DNA from 2 places in the Mesorhizobium sp. B283B1A genome. Region 1 is predicted to be linked to the other one. Evidence: predicted binding sites of a transcription regulator. Region 1 holds the regulator's gene; the other holds the start of a gene.
What was found. Region 1 encodes LexA, which represses DNA repair genes until DNA is damaged. Its sites were predicted from a motif close to TGTTCNNNNTGTGTTCNG; they were not measured.
Positions count from the first base shown of each region.

Region 2: uvrA (excinuclease ABC subunit UvrA) is a predicted target of LexA. The motif match lies at 4,970-4,987, and genes of this name have one in related genera.

Region 1 is NZ_JAIUIQ010000018.1:72,515-79,425, forward strand. It holds gene LB577_RS17250 (GntR family transcriptional regulator) at 1-689, shown strand, start outside; gene lexA (transcriptional repressor LexA) at 1,119-1,871, shown strand; gene LB577_RS17260 (ComEC/Rec2 family competence protein) at 1,865-4,318, opposite strand; gene gltX (glutamate--tRNA ligase) at 4,420-5,844, shown strand; gene gltA (citrate synthase) at 6,029-6,911, shown strand, end outside.
Region 2 is NZ_JAIUIQ010000022.1:23,656-30,566, forward strand. It holds gene LB577_RS19585 (hypothetical protein) at 1-427, shown strand, start outside; gene LB577_RS19590 (MarC family protein) at 544-1,173, shown strand; gene LB577_RS19595 (OsmC family protein) at 1,247-1,672, opposite strand; gene LB577_RS19600 (single-stranded DNA-binding protein) at 1,867-2,388, opposite strand; gene LB577_RS19605 (ArsR/SmtB family transcription factor) at 2,614-2,928, shown strand; gene LB577_RS19610 (SRPBCC family protein) at 2,960-3,436, shown strand; gene LB577_RS19615 (ATP-dependent Clp protease proteolytic subunit) at 3,460-4,065, shown strand; gene LB577_RS19620 (hypothetical protein) at 4,155-4,448, shown strand; gene uvrA (excinuclease ABC subunit UvrA) at 5,138-6,911, shown strand, end outside.

The sequences.
Region 1 (6,911 bases):
GCGCCCCGCTCAAGCTCAGCGCTCTGCGCGGCACCTACGGAGTGGGCTGGACGCCGCTGCGCGAAGCGTTGTCGCGCCTCGAAGCCGAACGCCTGGTCACCGCCATCAGCAATCGCGGCTTTGCGGTCGCCCCCGTGTCCCGCGCCGAACTTGAGGATCTGGCGCGCGCGAGGATGGTCGTCGAGATACCGCTCTTCCAGGAATCGATGGAGAAAGGCGGCCGGGAGTGGGAAGACGCGGTTGTCACCGCGCACTACCGGCTCGCCCGGTGCAAGACCGCGGTGGACGACCCCTCGGATGCCGCCGTCGATCAGTGGGACGAGAACCACGAGGCTTTTCACGCGTCGTTGCTGAGTGCGGCGACGTCCAGCTGGCTGTTGCGGTTTCGCTCGACGATCTCGGATCAGCTGCGCCGGCACCATCGCTTTCTTGGGCTGGCGCCGACATTGCGGGCCGCGGCCGGCCTCAAGGACGGCTACGAGGAGGCTATGAACGCGCTGCGCGAGGCGATGGCGATCGAGCACCACACGGCAATCATGGAAGCCGCCCTGGATCGCGACGTCGAGCGGGCAAAAGCGCTGATGACGGCCCACATCGGCTATACGCTGCACGTCTATGTCCACACCGAGGACGGCGACGCGAACAAGGACGTCGGGCGCGCCGGCAGCCTGAAAGCGGTTGCCGGATGATCTCGGCGCCTCCGCATCGTCCGACGCTCGACGAGATTGCCGAAGCCCGCGATCGGCTGGCTGCTTCCGAACCGGCGATTGTTGGCGTTTTGATTTCGTTTCGTTCACGGCAGGCAAGCCGATCGCAGGCGCGAAAATCGGCCTCGCCAGGGTCAGCCGTCCGCTGATGCCGAGCCATGTCGCAAGACTGGCCGCAGGCTATTAACCAAGACATTTCAATGCGGGCGACGGGCGGCAACGGGCGAAAATCCCCGATTTCCGGCCTGTCCGGCCCTGCAAATGATTACGGCCCTCTTACCAAATTCACTAAACTTTAAACGGTTGCAGAACACAACTGGAACAGATAGTGTTTGTTCTGGGTTTGTTTTTTCGATTCTGGATCAGAACCATTCTGGATCAAAACCTTGTCCAGATGCCTTGGGGGCCGCCATGCTGACACGCAAGCAACATGAACTCTTGATGTTCATTCATGAACGGCTCAAGGAAAGCGGTATTCCGCCCTCCTTCGACGAGATGAAAGAGGCGCTCGACCTCGCCTCCAAATCAGGGATCCATCGCTTGATCACGGCGCTGGAGGAACGCGGCTTCATTCGCCGGCTGCCCAACCGGGCGCGTGCGCTGGAAGTGCTGCGGCTGCCCGATTCGATCGCGCCGGGCCTCAACGCGGCGAAGAAATTCTCTCCAAGCGTCATCCAGGGAAGTCTCGGCCAAGGCGGTCTCGGTCAGGGCAGCCTCGGCCGCCAAATCAAGCCGGCACCGTCGCGCTTTGCCGCTGCCGGCAATGACGACGATGCGGTTCCAGCGGTGTCCATCCCGGTCATGGGTCGCATCGCTGCCGGTGTGCCCATCGATGCCATCCAGCATCAGACGCATACTATCTCGGTGCCGCCGGACATGATCATGGGCGGCGAGCACTATGCGCTGGAGGTCAAGGGCGACTCGATGATCGAGGCCGGCATCTTCGATGGCGACACTGTCATTATCCGCAACGCCGATACGGCGAGCCCGGGCGAGATCGTCGTGGCCTTGGTCGACGAGGAGGAAGCGACTCTGAAGCGGTTCCGCCGCAAGGGTGCCTCGATTGCGCTTGAAGCCGCCAATCCGGCCTACGAGACGCGCATCTTCGGGCCAGACAGGGTCAAAGTGCAGGGCAAGCTCGTTGGGCTGATCAGGCGCTACTGAGCCGGCACGGCACTTGGCTTGTCAGGTTTGCGATAGGGCTGCAGGCCCCTCGCCTCGCGCGAAAACTTTCGCTGCGCGTGCCAGGGCCGATACGGACTGTCCACCGCGAAACTGATGGTCGGCGGACCGGTGGCAGATTGGCGGTCGAAGAAGATGGCCGCGCTGCCCTTGCGGGCGAGCTGCCGTTTGGTGACGACGAGAACCAGCGGATTGTGGCAGGCGTCGTAGGCCGTTGCGTCATTGACGATGATCAGGTCGGCGAAGCCACAGGCCTTCCAGGTATCCTTGCGGTCTTCGACATGCGCTATGATCGCACCGGACGGGTGCCTGGCGAGACAGACACCGTCGGTGCAATAGAACGGCGCTCCCGGCGGCAGGCTGACGGCATCGGCAATATCGAATTGTCCATCCGCCTTGTCGAACATCTCCGGCAGGATGATGGTTTCGGATCTCAGCGCGCGTTTCCAGTTGTCGACGGTGAATTCGTTCGGCCGGGCCCGGCTGACCGCGAGTTCGCCACCGCCGATCGGCAGCGCGACCAGCCGCGCGTCTTCCGAGACCAGCACATCCGGCGTGCGCGTGTCGGACACCACCAGCAAGCCGGCGAGCGCGAATGGAAGCGCTGCAAGCCGCAGCCACGTCGTCGCCATCGTCGCGATGACCAGGGCAATTGCCACCAGCAGAACGGATTGCTGTGAGATGAGCCCGACCGCATCGACCGGAGAGCGTTCCGATATCCACGCCGAAATGGCGATCATCGCGGTCAGGCCCTTGCCCATCAGGTAAAGGGATGGCGCGTCCAGGCCGAACGGCATCAGCAGCGCGCTGGCAACGGCCAGGAACATCACGAGTGAGACGATCGGCATGACGGCCAGATTGGCGAACAGGCTGAGCGGCGACACCCGCTGGAAATGCCAGATGGCAAACAGCGCCGTGGCGCTGCCGGCGATGATCGACGTCATGGCCAGCCCGCCTGTCGCCAGCAGGAATTTGCGCGTCAGGAAACCCGGCAAGGAGCGCTTCGGCGGCGGCGGTCTGGTCTTTCCCGCCCGGTGATCCGCCCAGCCGGCATAGGCGCCAACCAGGGCCGCGGTCGCGGCGAACGACATCTGGAAGCTCGGGCCGACCACCTCATGCGGCGAGACCAGGATGACGGCGATCGCCGAGATCGCCAGATTGCGCATGGTCAGCGCCGCGCGATCGAACAGGACGGCAATCAGCATCACCGCCAGCATGATGAAGCTGCGCTCGGCGGCGACGACGACGCCGGAGATGACGAGATAGGCGGCGATCGAGAAAAGTGCTGCCGCGGCCGCGTATTTCTTCACCGGCCGGCGCGCGGAAAAGTCCGGGAACAGCGCGAAGGCGCCGCGCAGCAGTCCCATGATGGTGCCGGCGACCAGCGCCATGTGCAGTCCCGAAATGGAGATGATGTGATAGATGCCGGTGCGCCGCATCGCTTCGTTGATTTCGTCGGGGATGCCGGCGCGCACGCCGACGATCAACGCCGCCGCGATCTCGCCTTCTGCGCCGCCGACGCTGCCCCTGATATGGTCGGCAATGGCTTCGCGGGCGTTCTCTATCGCTGATGAAAGGCGGGCCGACAGCGGCATGCCAGCGTCGTCGGCTGCAACGACTTTTGGATTGCCGAGAAAGAACCCGCTGCCACCGATGCCGGCGAAATAGCTGTCGAAGGAGAAATCATAGCTGTCCGGCCGCACCGGACCGGTCGGCGGCAACAGCTTGGCATAGCCGGTAATAAGGGAGCCGGCGGTCATTTCCGGCGGTATCTTGCGTGTCGAAAGCCGGACCCTTTCCGGCGCGTAGCGCAGTTTCGGCCGGGCGGTCGACGTCACGTCGATGGTAAGCCGGATGCGGCCGGTCTCCATCTCTTCGATCGAGACCACGCGGCCGCTCAGTTGCGTCGAGATTTCCGAGCCCAGCATCTGGGTTCCCGTGCGCCACGTCTCGACCTTGGCGGCGAGCAAGCCAAGCGCGCACAGCAATGCCGCCGTCAGGAACAGATGGGTTTTCGGCCACGAGCGCGAGACAATCGCCAGGAAGCCCATGAGGGCCACCACCGCGACAGGCCTGGCGAAGTCCGGTTCGGCTGCCAGGGAAAAATAGCCGATCGCGCCGATTGCAAGGCAAACCGGCACAAGCAGGAAGCCAATGCCGCGGTCAAGCTCCAGCTCCGCCGCCGCAGTGATGCCGTTGCGCAGGCGCGGCAATGACAGCCGGCCGAGTTGCCGACGCACACGCACGATCCTGCCGGCCGGCGACGGAATTGGCGCGGGGATATCCGGTGCGGGCTGGTTGCCGGAACCCGGCACGAGAGGCGATTGCGTCGGCAGCGAGGCCGGCAGCGGCATCGCAAACAGGGACCGCTCGCTGACGCCGACAACGGCGTCCTCGCCCTGATCCAAGCCCCGGCTTCGTCCAGCCATTGGGTCTGCCCCTTGCACCCCTGACGCCCTATGCTACATGAACGCGCGACGCGCGAAAGTCCGCGCACCCACACCCGCCCCAGACGCTTCCCGAGAGTTCCATGCCCGACAAGGTCGTCACCCGTTTTGCCCCCTCGCCCACCGGCTACCTGCACATAGGCGGCGCGCGCACCGCGCTGTTCAACTGGCTGTACGCAAAGCATACCGCCGGCACGATGCTGCTGCGCATCGAGGACACCGATCGGGAGCGTTCGACCGAGGCGGCGACGGCGGCGATCCTGGACGGCCTCACCTGGCTCGGTCTGGGCTGGGATGGCGAGGCGGTTTCGCAGTTCGAGCGCGCGCCGCGACACCGCGAAGTGGCCGAGGAGCTGGTGCGCCTGGGCAAGGCTTATTACAGCTACGAGACCCCCGCCGAACTCGAGGCGATGCGCGAAGCGGCGCGCGCCAAGGGCCTGCCGCCGCGCTACAATGGCCAGTGGCGCGATCGTGATCCGTCCGAGGCACCGCCCGGCGTCAAGGGCGCCATCCGTGTCAAGGCACCGACCGAGGGCGAGACCGTGGTGCACGACCGCGTGCAGGGCGAGGTGCGCTTCCCCAACAAGGATCTCGACGACTTCATCATCCTGCGCTCCGATGGCAACCCGACCTACATGCATGCCGTCGTCGTCGACGACCATGACATGGGCATCACCCACATCATCCGTGGCGACGATCACCTGACCAATGCCGCCCGCCAGACCGTGATCTACAACGCCATGGGTTGGGATGTGCCGTCGATGTCGCACATCCCGCTGATCCATGGCGCCGACGGTGCCAAGCTGTCGAAGCGGCACGGCGCGCTTGGCGTCGAAGCCTACCGCGCCATGGGCTACCTGCCGGAGGCACTGCTCAACTACCTGGCGCGCCTGGGCTGGAGCCACGGCGACGACGAGATCATGTCGATCGAGGACATGGTGTCCTGGTTCGACATAGGCGACGTCAATAAGGGCGCGGCCCGTTTCGATTTCGCCAAGCTGGAGGCGATCAACGGCGCCCATATGCGCGGCATGGCCGATGCCGAACTCTTGGACATCTTCATCGCCACCTTGCCCTTTCTCGAGGGCGGCCCGGCGATGGCCGCGCGCCTCGACGACCGCAACAAGGCGCAACTGCTGGCAGCGCTTCCCGGCTTGAAGGAGCGCGCCAAGACGCTGGTCGAGCTCGTCGACGGCGCCGCCTTCCTGTTTGGCACGCGGCCACTGCCGATCGACGACAAGGCGGCACTCCTGCTCAATGACGATGCCCGCAAGATCCTGCGCGGCGCTCACGAAGCTTTGAACGCGCTGTCGGGCGACTGGTCGGCCGCGGCCGCGGAGGCCGCGATCCGCGACTACGCGCTGGCCGGTGGCCACAAGCTTGGCGCCGTGGCGCAGCCTCTGCGGGCCGCCCTGACGGGCAAAAGCACCTCGCCAGGCGTGTTCGACGTGCTTGCCGTGCTGGGGCGCGAGGAGAGCCTGGCGCGCATAGCCGATCAAATCGATTAGGAGCAAACTGGCCCAAGAAGATTGGCATTGAAAGGCGGGTTTCGCAGTGCAACATTAGGTCCTGGCCCAATCTGGCACGCACCCTCCTGAAATGCGGTGGCGAATACGCGCATTGCGGTGATTTCGACGTGTCGCTCTGCAGAATTTGCCTTTGCCGGCATGAGGAAACGAGAAGGAGTTTGCAATGACCGAAGCTGCGACAAAACTGGAATTTGGCGGCAAGACCCAAGAGGCCACGGCAAAGCTGGAATTCGGCGGCAAGACTCATGAGTTCAAGGTGCGAAGCGGTTCCGTCGGACCCGACGTCATCGACATCGCTTCGCTCTACAGCACCACCGGTGCCTTCACCTACGATCCCGGCTTCACCTCGACGGCGAGCTGCGAGTCGGAGATCACCTTTATCGATGGCGATGCCGGCATTCTCCTGCACCGCGGCTATCCGATCGACCAGTTGGCCGAACACGGCGATTTCCTCGAAGTCTGCTATCTCCTGCTCTACGGCGAACTGCCGACCAAGGCGCAGAAGGACGATTTCGATTACCGCGTAACGCGCCACACCATGGTGCACGAGCAGATGTCGCGCTTCTTCACCGGCTTCCGCCGCGATGCGCACCCGATGGCGGTGATGTGCGGTGTGGTCGGCGCGCTGTCGGCCTTCTATCACGATTCCACCGACATCTCCGACCCGTACCAGCGCATGGTTGCCTCCATGCGGCTGATCGCCAAGATGCCGACGATCGCGGCCATGGCCTACAAGTACCACATCGGCCAGCCCTTCATTTACCCGAAGAACGATCTCGGTTTCGCGGCCAACTTCCTGCATATGTGCTTCGCCGTGCCGTGCGAGGAATACAAGATCAACCCGGTGCTGGCACGCGCCATGGAGCGCATCTTCATCCTGCATGCCGATCACGAGCAGAACGCCTCGACCTCGACCGTTCGTCTCGCCGGCTCTTCGGGCGCCAACCCGTTCGCCTGCATCGCCGCCGGCATCGCTTGCCTGTGGGGTCCGGCCCATGGCGGCGCCAACGAAGCGGCGCTCAACATGCTGGGCGAGATCGGCCATG
Region 2 (6,911 bases), on a different contig from region 1:
CCTCGAGGACGGCACGGTGCTGACCGGGCGTGGCGAGGTGCATTTCGGCTGGGTGCTGGAAGGCCGCGCCATCCAGGACGTCTGGATCCTGCCCGCACGGAACATTGGCTCCCAGCCTTCGCTCGGCAAATGGACGTTCTATGGCACGACGCTGCGGGTCTATGATCCCGCCGCGGACGCCTGGCACATCTTCTGGAGCGATCCGCGCAACCAGTACTTCAGCCGCCAGCTTGGCCGCGCCGAGGGCGACACGATCGTGCAGGTCGGCGCCGACGGCACCGGCTCCTCGGTGCGCTGGAGTTTTTCGCGCATCACCGAAGACAGCTTCCGCTGGCTTGGCGAGCGTTCGCACGACGATGGCACGACATGGCGGCTCGAAGTCGAATTCCTGGCCCGCCGCGCGAACGAAGTTCGAAATGAAAGGTAGCGGTCCCTCACGCCCCCTCTGGCCTGCCAGCATTTCACGCCACAGCCTGTTTTCAGTACCCCTGCTTTGCTCTACCAATTGCAGGCACGGGCTCGGCCCGGCGGGAGGGGTCAGAGATGCCGAGCTTCGACAGCTTGTTCAACGCCTTCGTCACCATTCTGGTGACCATCGACCCGCCCGGCCTGGCGCCGCTGTTCCTCGCCGTGACGCGCGGCATGAACCGCGAGGAGCGCCAGCAGGTCTCGATCCGCGCCTCAGTCATCGGCTTCCTAGTGATGGCGCTGTTCGCCGTCGCCGGCGCCTCCATCCTGTCGGTGTTCGGCATCACGCTGCCAGCCTTCCGTGTCGCCGGCGGTTTTCTGCTGTTCTTCATCGCCTTTGAAATGGTGTTCGAGCGCCGGCAGGACCGCAAGGAGAAGATCGGCGACGTCGCCATCACCAAGGACATGATCCACAACATCGCCGCTTTCCCGCTGGCGATCCCGCTGATCGCCGGCCCCGGCGCCATTTCGGCGACGGTGCTGCTCTCCGGCTCGTTTCAGGGTTTTGCGGCGCAAGCCGCGCTGGTCGGCATCATCTTCGTCTGCCTCGCCATCACCTATCTGGTGTTCGTGCTGTCGGAGCGCATCGACCGCATCCTCGGCCAAACCGGGCGTTCGATCCTGACCCGCCTGCTCGGCGTCATCCTAGCGGCATTGGCCGTACAGTTCGTCGCCGACGGCATCAAGGCGCTGATGGCGAGTTGAACAGTAATCCCTACTGCCTACTGCCTACTGCCTACTGCCTACTGCCTACTGCCTACTGCCTACTGCCTACTGCCTACCTCGTCGTCGTATCGATCACTTCGAAATCGTGGGTGATCGTGGCGGTTTTGGCCATCATGGCGGAAGCCGAGCAGTATTTTTCGATCGACAGGTCGATCGCCCGCTTGACCTTGTCGGGTGACAGCGCACGGCCTTTGACGATAAAATGCATGTGGATGCGGGTAAATATCCTGGGCTCGGTTTCGGCCCGGTCGGAATCGAGCTCGACGACGCAGTCCTCGACCGCCTCACGGCCCTTTTCAAGGATGTGGACGACATCATAGGCCGAACAGCCGCCGGTGCCGATCAGCACCAGTTCCATCGGGCTCGGCCCCGGCGTCTTGCCTTCCGGGCCGGACGCGGTTCCCAGCACGACCTTATGACCGCTGCCGGACTCACCGATGAAGGTGCGTTCCTCCACCCATTTCACGCGTGCTTTCATCGAACTCGTCCTTCACCGTGTTTCCTTGACCGCTCGGCCAGCGCTCAATCGACAATGCAAAACCCCGAAAGTCCATTGGGACTCTCGGGGCACAATGCTTGAGCCAACGTTCGACTTGAGCCAACATTGGGCCTGAACCAAAATTGCGCCTAGCCAAAACTGGCGTCCGCGGTTTCGATCAGAGCCCGCCTTGATCAGAACGGGATTTCGTCGTCCAGCTCGCGCGACGAACCGCCGCCACCGCCGCCCCTGGGAGCGCTGCCGCCGCCACGGTTGAAGCTCTCGTTCGGGCTGGACTGGCCGAAATCGGAACCACGGCTGTTGCCGCCGGAATAGCCGCCGACCTGGCCACCCTCGCCCTGGCCGCGCGCGTCGAGCATCTGCAGCTCGCCACGGAATTTCTGCAGCACGACTTCCGTCGTGTATTTGTCGGCGCCGGTCTGGTCCTGCCATTTGCGCGTCTGCAGCTGGCCCTCGACATAGACCTTCATGCCCTTCTTCAGGTACTGCTCGGCGACTTTGGCTATGCCCTCATTGAAGATGACGACGTTGTGCCACTCGGTCTTTTCCTTGCGCTCGCCCGAATTCTTGTCGCGCCAGCTTTCCGACGTGGCGATGCGAATGTTGACGACCGGCTCGCCCGAGTTCAGGCGGCGGATTTCAGGGTCCGCACCGAGATTGCCGACCAGAATGACCTTGTTGACGCTACCCGCCATGATATTTCTCCGCGCTCATCCGAAACAAATTTTTGTCGCAGCACCTTACAGGCTGCGAATGTCAGCCGCCTGCTAAGGCTGGCTTTTCCCACAAGGTTTTTGTTCCCTTTTCGTTCCTATATGCACTGCCGCTGATTGTCAAGGAATGGCAACAATGCCCGAGCCCCGCATATGGGTTTCAAAACACCACTTGCCAAATCAATAAGTATCGACTTATGCTTTCCCATGATCGAAGCAGAGATTTTCCGCGCCCTCGCCGACCCGACGCGCCGCGCCGTCTTCGAGCGTCTCGCCACGGCAGAGATGAGCGTGTCGGAACTGCGCAGCGGCCTGACGGTGTCACAGCCGGCCGTGTCGCAGCATCTGGCGGTGCTGCGCAGCGCCGGCCTCGTGGTCGAGCGGCGGGCCGGCCGCAATGCCTACTACCGCGCCGATCCGCAGGGGCTTGCCCCCCTGCTCTCCTGGATCGAGCGCTACCGGACCTTCTGGCCGGAGCGTATCGAAAGGTTGAAGACGGTTTTGAAGGATATGGATCAGTGAAGGGTTTGGACCAGTGAAGGATTTGGGATCGATGAACGCCAAAAACCAAAACGAAGTCGCCCAGGATGCGCTGGAGTTCGAATACGATCTTTCCGAGCCGCCCGAAAAGGTGTGGCGGGCGCTGACGGTGCCGGAATTGCTCGCCGCCTGGATGATGCCGAACGACATCAGGCCGCAGGCCGGCAGCCGTTTTGCCTTCGCGGGACCGGAGGCTCCGATCGAATGCGAAATCCTCGACGCCGAGCCCGAACGCCTGTTGCGCTATTCCTGGCGGGAGCAGCCGGGCGATGCGACACGGCAGGACCCGCTCGACAGCACCGTCACCTTCACGCTTGCCCGCACCGTTTCCGGCGGCACGCATCTGCGCATCGTCCATGACGGCTTTGCCCGCAAAGCCATGCCCGCCGTCGCCATGGCTGGTGCCGGCTGCCGGCTTTCGCTGGGGTTGCACGAGGCCGGGAAGCCCATCGCCGCGAACACGCCGCGCCTTCTGCTGCGCGCGGCGTGAACATAGAAATCGGAGACGAAAAAATGAGCGGTGTTGCCAATCTGGTGCCGATGGTGATCGAGCAATCGAGCCGCGGCGAACGCGCCTTCGACATTTTCTCGCGGCTGCTGCGCGAGCGCATCATCTTCATCAATGGCGAGATCAACGACGACATCTCGGCGCTGGTCTGCGCACAGCTTTTATCGCTGGAGTCGGACAATCCCGACAAGGAGATCTCGCTCTACATCAACTCGCCGGGCGGCGTGGTGACCAGCGGCTTCGCCATCTACGACACCATGCAGTACATCAGTTGCCCAGTGTCGACCGTGTGCATGGGGTTTGCGGCGTCGATGGGATCGTTCCTGCTGATGGCAGGCACGCCGGGGCGTCGTATCTCGCTGCCGAACGCCACCATCCTGCTGCATCAGCCGCTGGGCGGCTTCCAGGGCCAAGCGTCCGATATCCAGCGCCATGCCGAGCGCATCGTGAAGACCAAACGCCACATGGCCGAACTTTACGCGCAGCATTGCGGCCGCAGCTACGAAGAGGTCGAACGTACGCTGGACCGCGACCATTTCATGACCGCCCGCGAGGCACAGGCATGGGGCATTGTCGACCACGTCTTCGACACGCGCAAAAAGGCGGCGTGAGGCGAAGGCAGATCGGATTTTCTTCGGCTTGCCGAAGAATTGACGAGACCGGTCTGGTTCCGATGGCGGCACCTCCCTATAATCGGGGGATGACCGACACGCATCCGTCCAGACCATCGCATCGTGTGATCGCCGCCGCAGTGCTCGCCATTGCCGGCCTCGTGTCCGGCACGGCCCTCGCAGAGGATGGCTCGCCGCCGCAGAAGGCCCTGCCCGGCGTGACTGGCGGCTATCACATTGCCAAGCCGGTCCCCCAGCCCGAGCCCGACGATGCGTTCCCCAGCAGCGGCAACGGCCAGTTCAAGATCGGCAATACCGATGTCAGGATTTCCGGCAGCATCACGGTCGATGTCGCCACGGGCGGAATGAAACCTCGAAGGTAGGGATAGCCGCGGCCGGCCCAGCACAAAAGAACAGCCCCGCCGTGCCCTAGGGCAAACGGACGGGGCTTTTCTGGATCTCAAATCCAATCTTGCCGGGAGTGTACTGCCGGCGTTTGATTTCGGATGCTTCGCGGCGTTCAACCGACGATCCGACTAGTAGTCTCTGATTTTTGTGGGGTACGGCCGGTCACGGTTTGTCGGGGCAGCGTTGAAGCTGACCCTCACACTTGCGCCTGCCGCGGCTCCAGCTAGATGTGGAGCCCTTGGGGACTATCAGGTGGCGTCATGCTCCGCTCCTTTGTCCGTTGCGACATTCGTCTCGAAGCGCAAATCGCACATGCCTGCGGCGTCTCGCAGACCGCCTTGGGGCGGCGAGGCCATCGAAAGACGGCCGGCTTCGTTGACGCCTTGAGACTGCTCCCGTGAGCCGGCGGCGTCAACCGCCTATAGCCGGTTACGGAAAAATGTGATCGCCGGGAGGTTACGTGCAGGTCAGTTTTTGCACAACTTTGTCAGGAGCGTGTTCGGCCTTTGTTCTTTCCGCTTGCCCCTTCGCGCGAAAGACGGTTAAACGACTTCCGTCGGGAGTTGTGGCGTCTCTCGACGTGGCGGCAAAAACACCTACATAGGGGATGGCCGGGAAAAGCCCGCCAATCCCATGAATTCCAGATCTGAGGCGGCGACCGGCGATGGCCGACCATAAATTCCTTTCCATTCGCGGGGCGCGCGAACACAATCTGAAGAACGTCGATCTCGACCTGCCGCGTGACAGCCTGATCGTCATGACCGGCCTGTCGGGGTCCGGCAAGTCGTCGCTTGCCTTCGACACCATCTATGCCGAAGGCCAGCGCCGCTATGTCGAAAGCCTGTCGGCCTATGCGCGCCAATTCCTCGAGATGATGCAGAAGCCTGACGTCGACCAGATCGACGGCCTGTCGCCGGCCATCTCCATCGAGCAAAAGACCACATCGAAGAACCCACGCTCGACGGTCGGCACCGTCACCGAGATCTACGACTACATGCGTCTGCTGTTCGCGCGTGTCGGCGTTCCCTATTCGCCGGCCACCGGCCTGCCGATCGAGAGCCAGACGGTCAGCCAGATGGTCGACCGCGTGCTGGCGCTCGAGGAAGGCACACGACTGTTCCTGCTGGCGCCCATCGTGCGCGGCCGCAAGGGCGAGTACCGCAAGGAGCTCCTCGAACTGCAGAAGAAGGGCTTCCAGCGCGTCAAGGTCGACGGCGTCTTCTATGAAATCGCCGACGTTCCGGCGCTGGACAAGAAATACAAGCATGACATCGACGTCGTCGTCGACCGCATCGTCGTGCGCGGCGAACTTGCCACAAGGCTTGCCGACTCCATCGAGACGGCGCTGAAGCTCGCCGAGGGGCTTGCGGTGGCCGAGTTCGCCGACAAGCCGCTCGACGCCAGCCAGACCGGCGAGGATTCGGTCAACAAGTCGAAGAACGAGACGCATGAGCGCATCCTGTTCTCGGAAAAATTCGCCTGTCCGGTGTCCGGCTTCACCATTCCCGAGATCGAGCCGCGCCTGTTCTCGTTCAACAACCCGTTCGGCGCCTGCCCGACCTGCGACGGTCTCGGCAGCCAGCGTGCCATCGACCCCAACCTCGTCGTGCCCGACGAGAACATATCGCTGCGCGACGGCGCCGTCAGCCCGTGGGCGAAATCGACCTCGCCCTACTACTCGCAGACGCTCGAAGCGCTTGGCAAGGCCTACAACTTCAAGCTCGGCGACAAGTTCAAGGATCTGACCACCGAGGCCCAGGACGCGATCCTGCGCGGCACCGGCGAGCGCGAGATCACCTTCCAGTACGATGATGGCTTGCGCTCCTACAAGACAACCAAGACCTTCGAAGGCGTCATCCCCAATCTCGAACGGCGCTGGAAGGAGACCGAATCCGCCTGGATGCGCGAGGAGATCGAGCGCTTCATGTCGGCGACGCCTTGCCCGGTCTGTAAGGGCTACCGGCTGAAGCCGGAAGCTCTGGCGGTGAAGATCGGCGGCAAACACATCGGCGAGGTCACCGAGCAGTCGATCCGCAATGCCGACAAATGGTTCACCGACCTGCCCGCCCAGCTCAACGACAAGCAGAACGAGATCGCGGTGCGGGTGCTGAAGGAAATCCGCGAGCGGCTGCGCTTCCTCAACGATGTCGGTCTCGACTACCTGACATTGTCGCGCAATTCCGGCACGCTGTCGGGCGGCGAGAGCCAACGCATCCGGCTGGCCTCGCAGATCGGCTCGGGCCTGACCGGCGTGCTCTACGTGCTGGACGAGCCGTCGATCGGCCTGCATCAGCGCGACAACACGCGGCTGCTCGACACGCTGAAGCACCTGCGCGACATCGGCAACACGGTGATCGTCGTCGAGCATGACGAGGACGCCATCCTGCATGCCGACTATGTCGTCGACATGGGACCGGCCGCCGGCATCCATGGCGGCG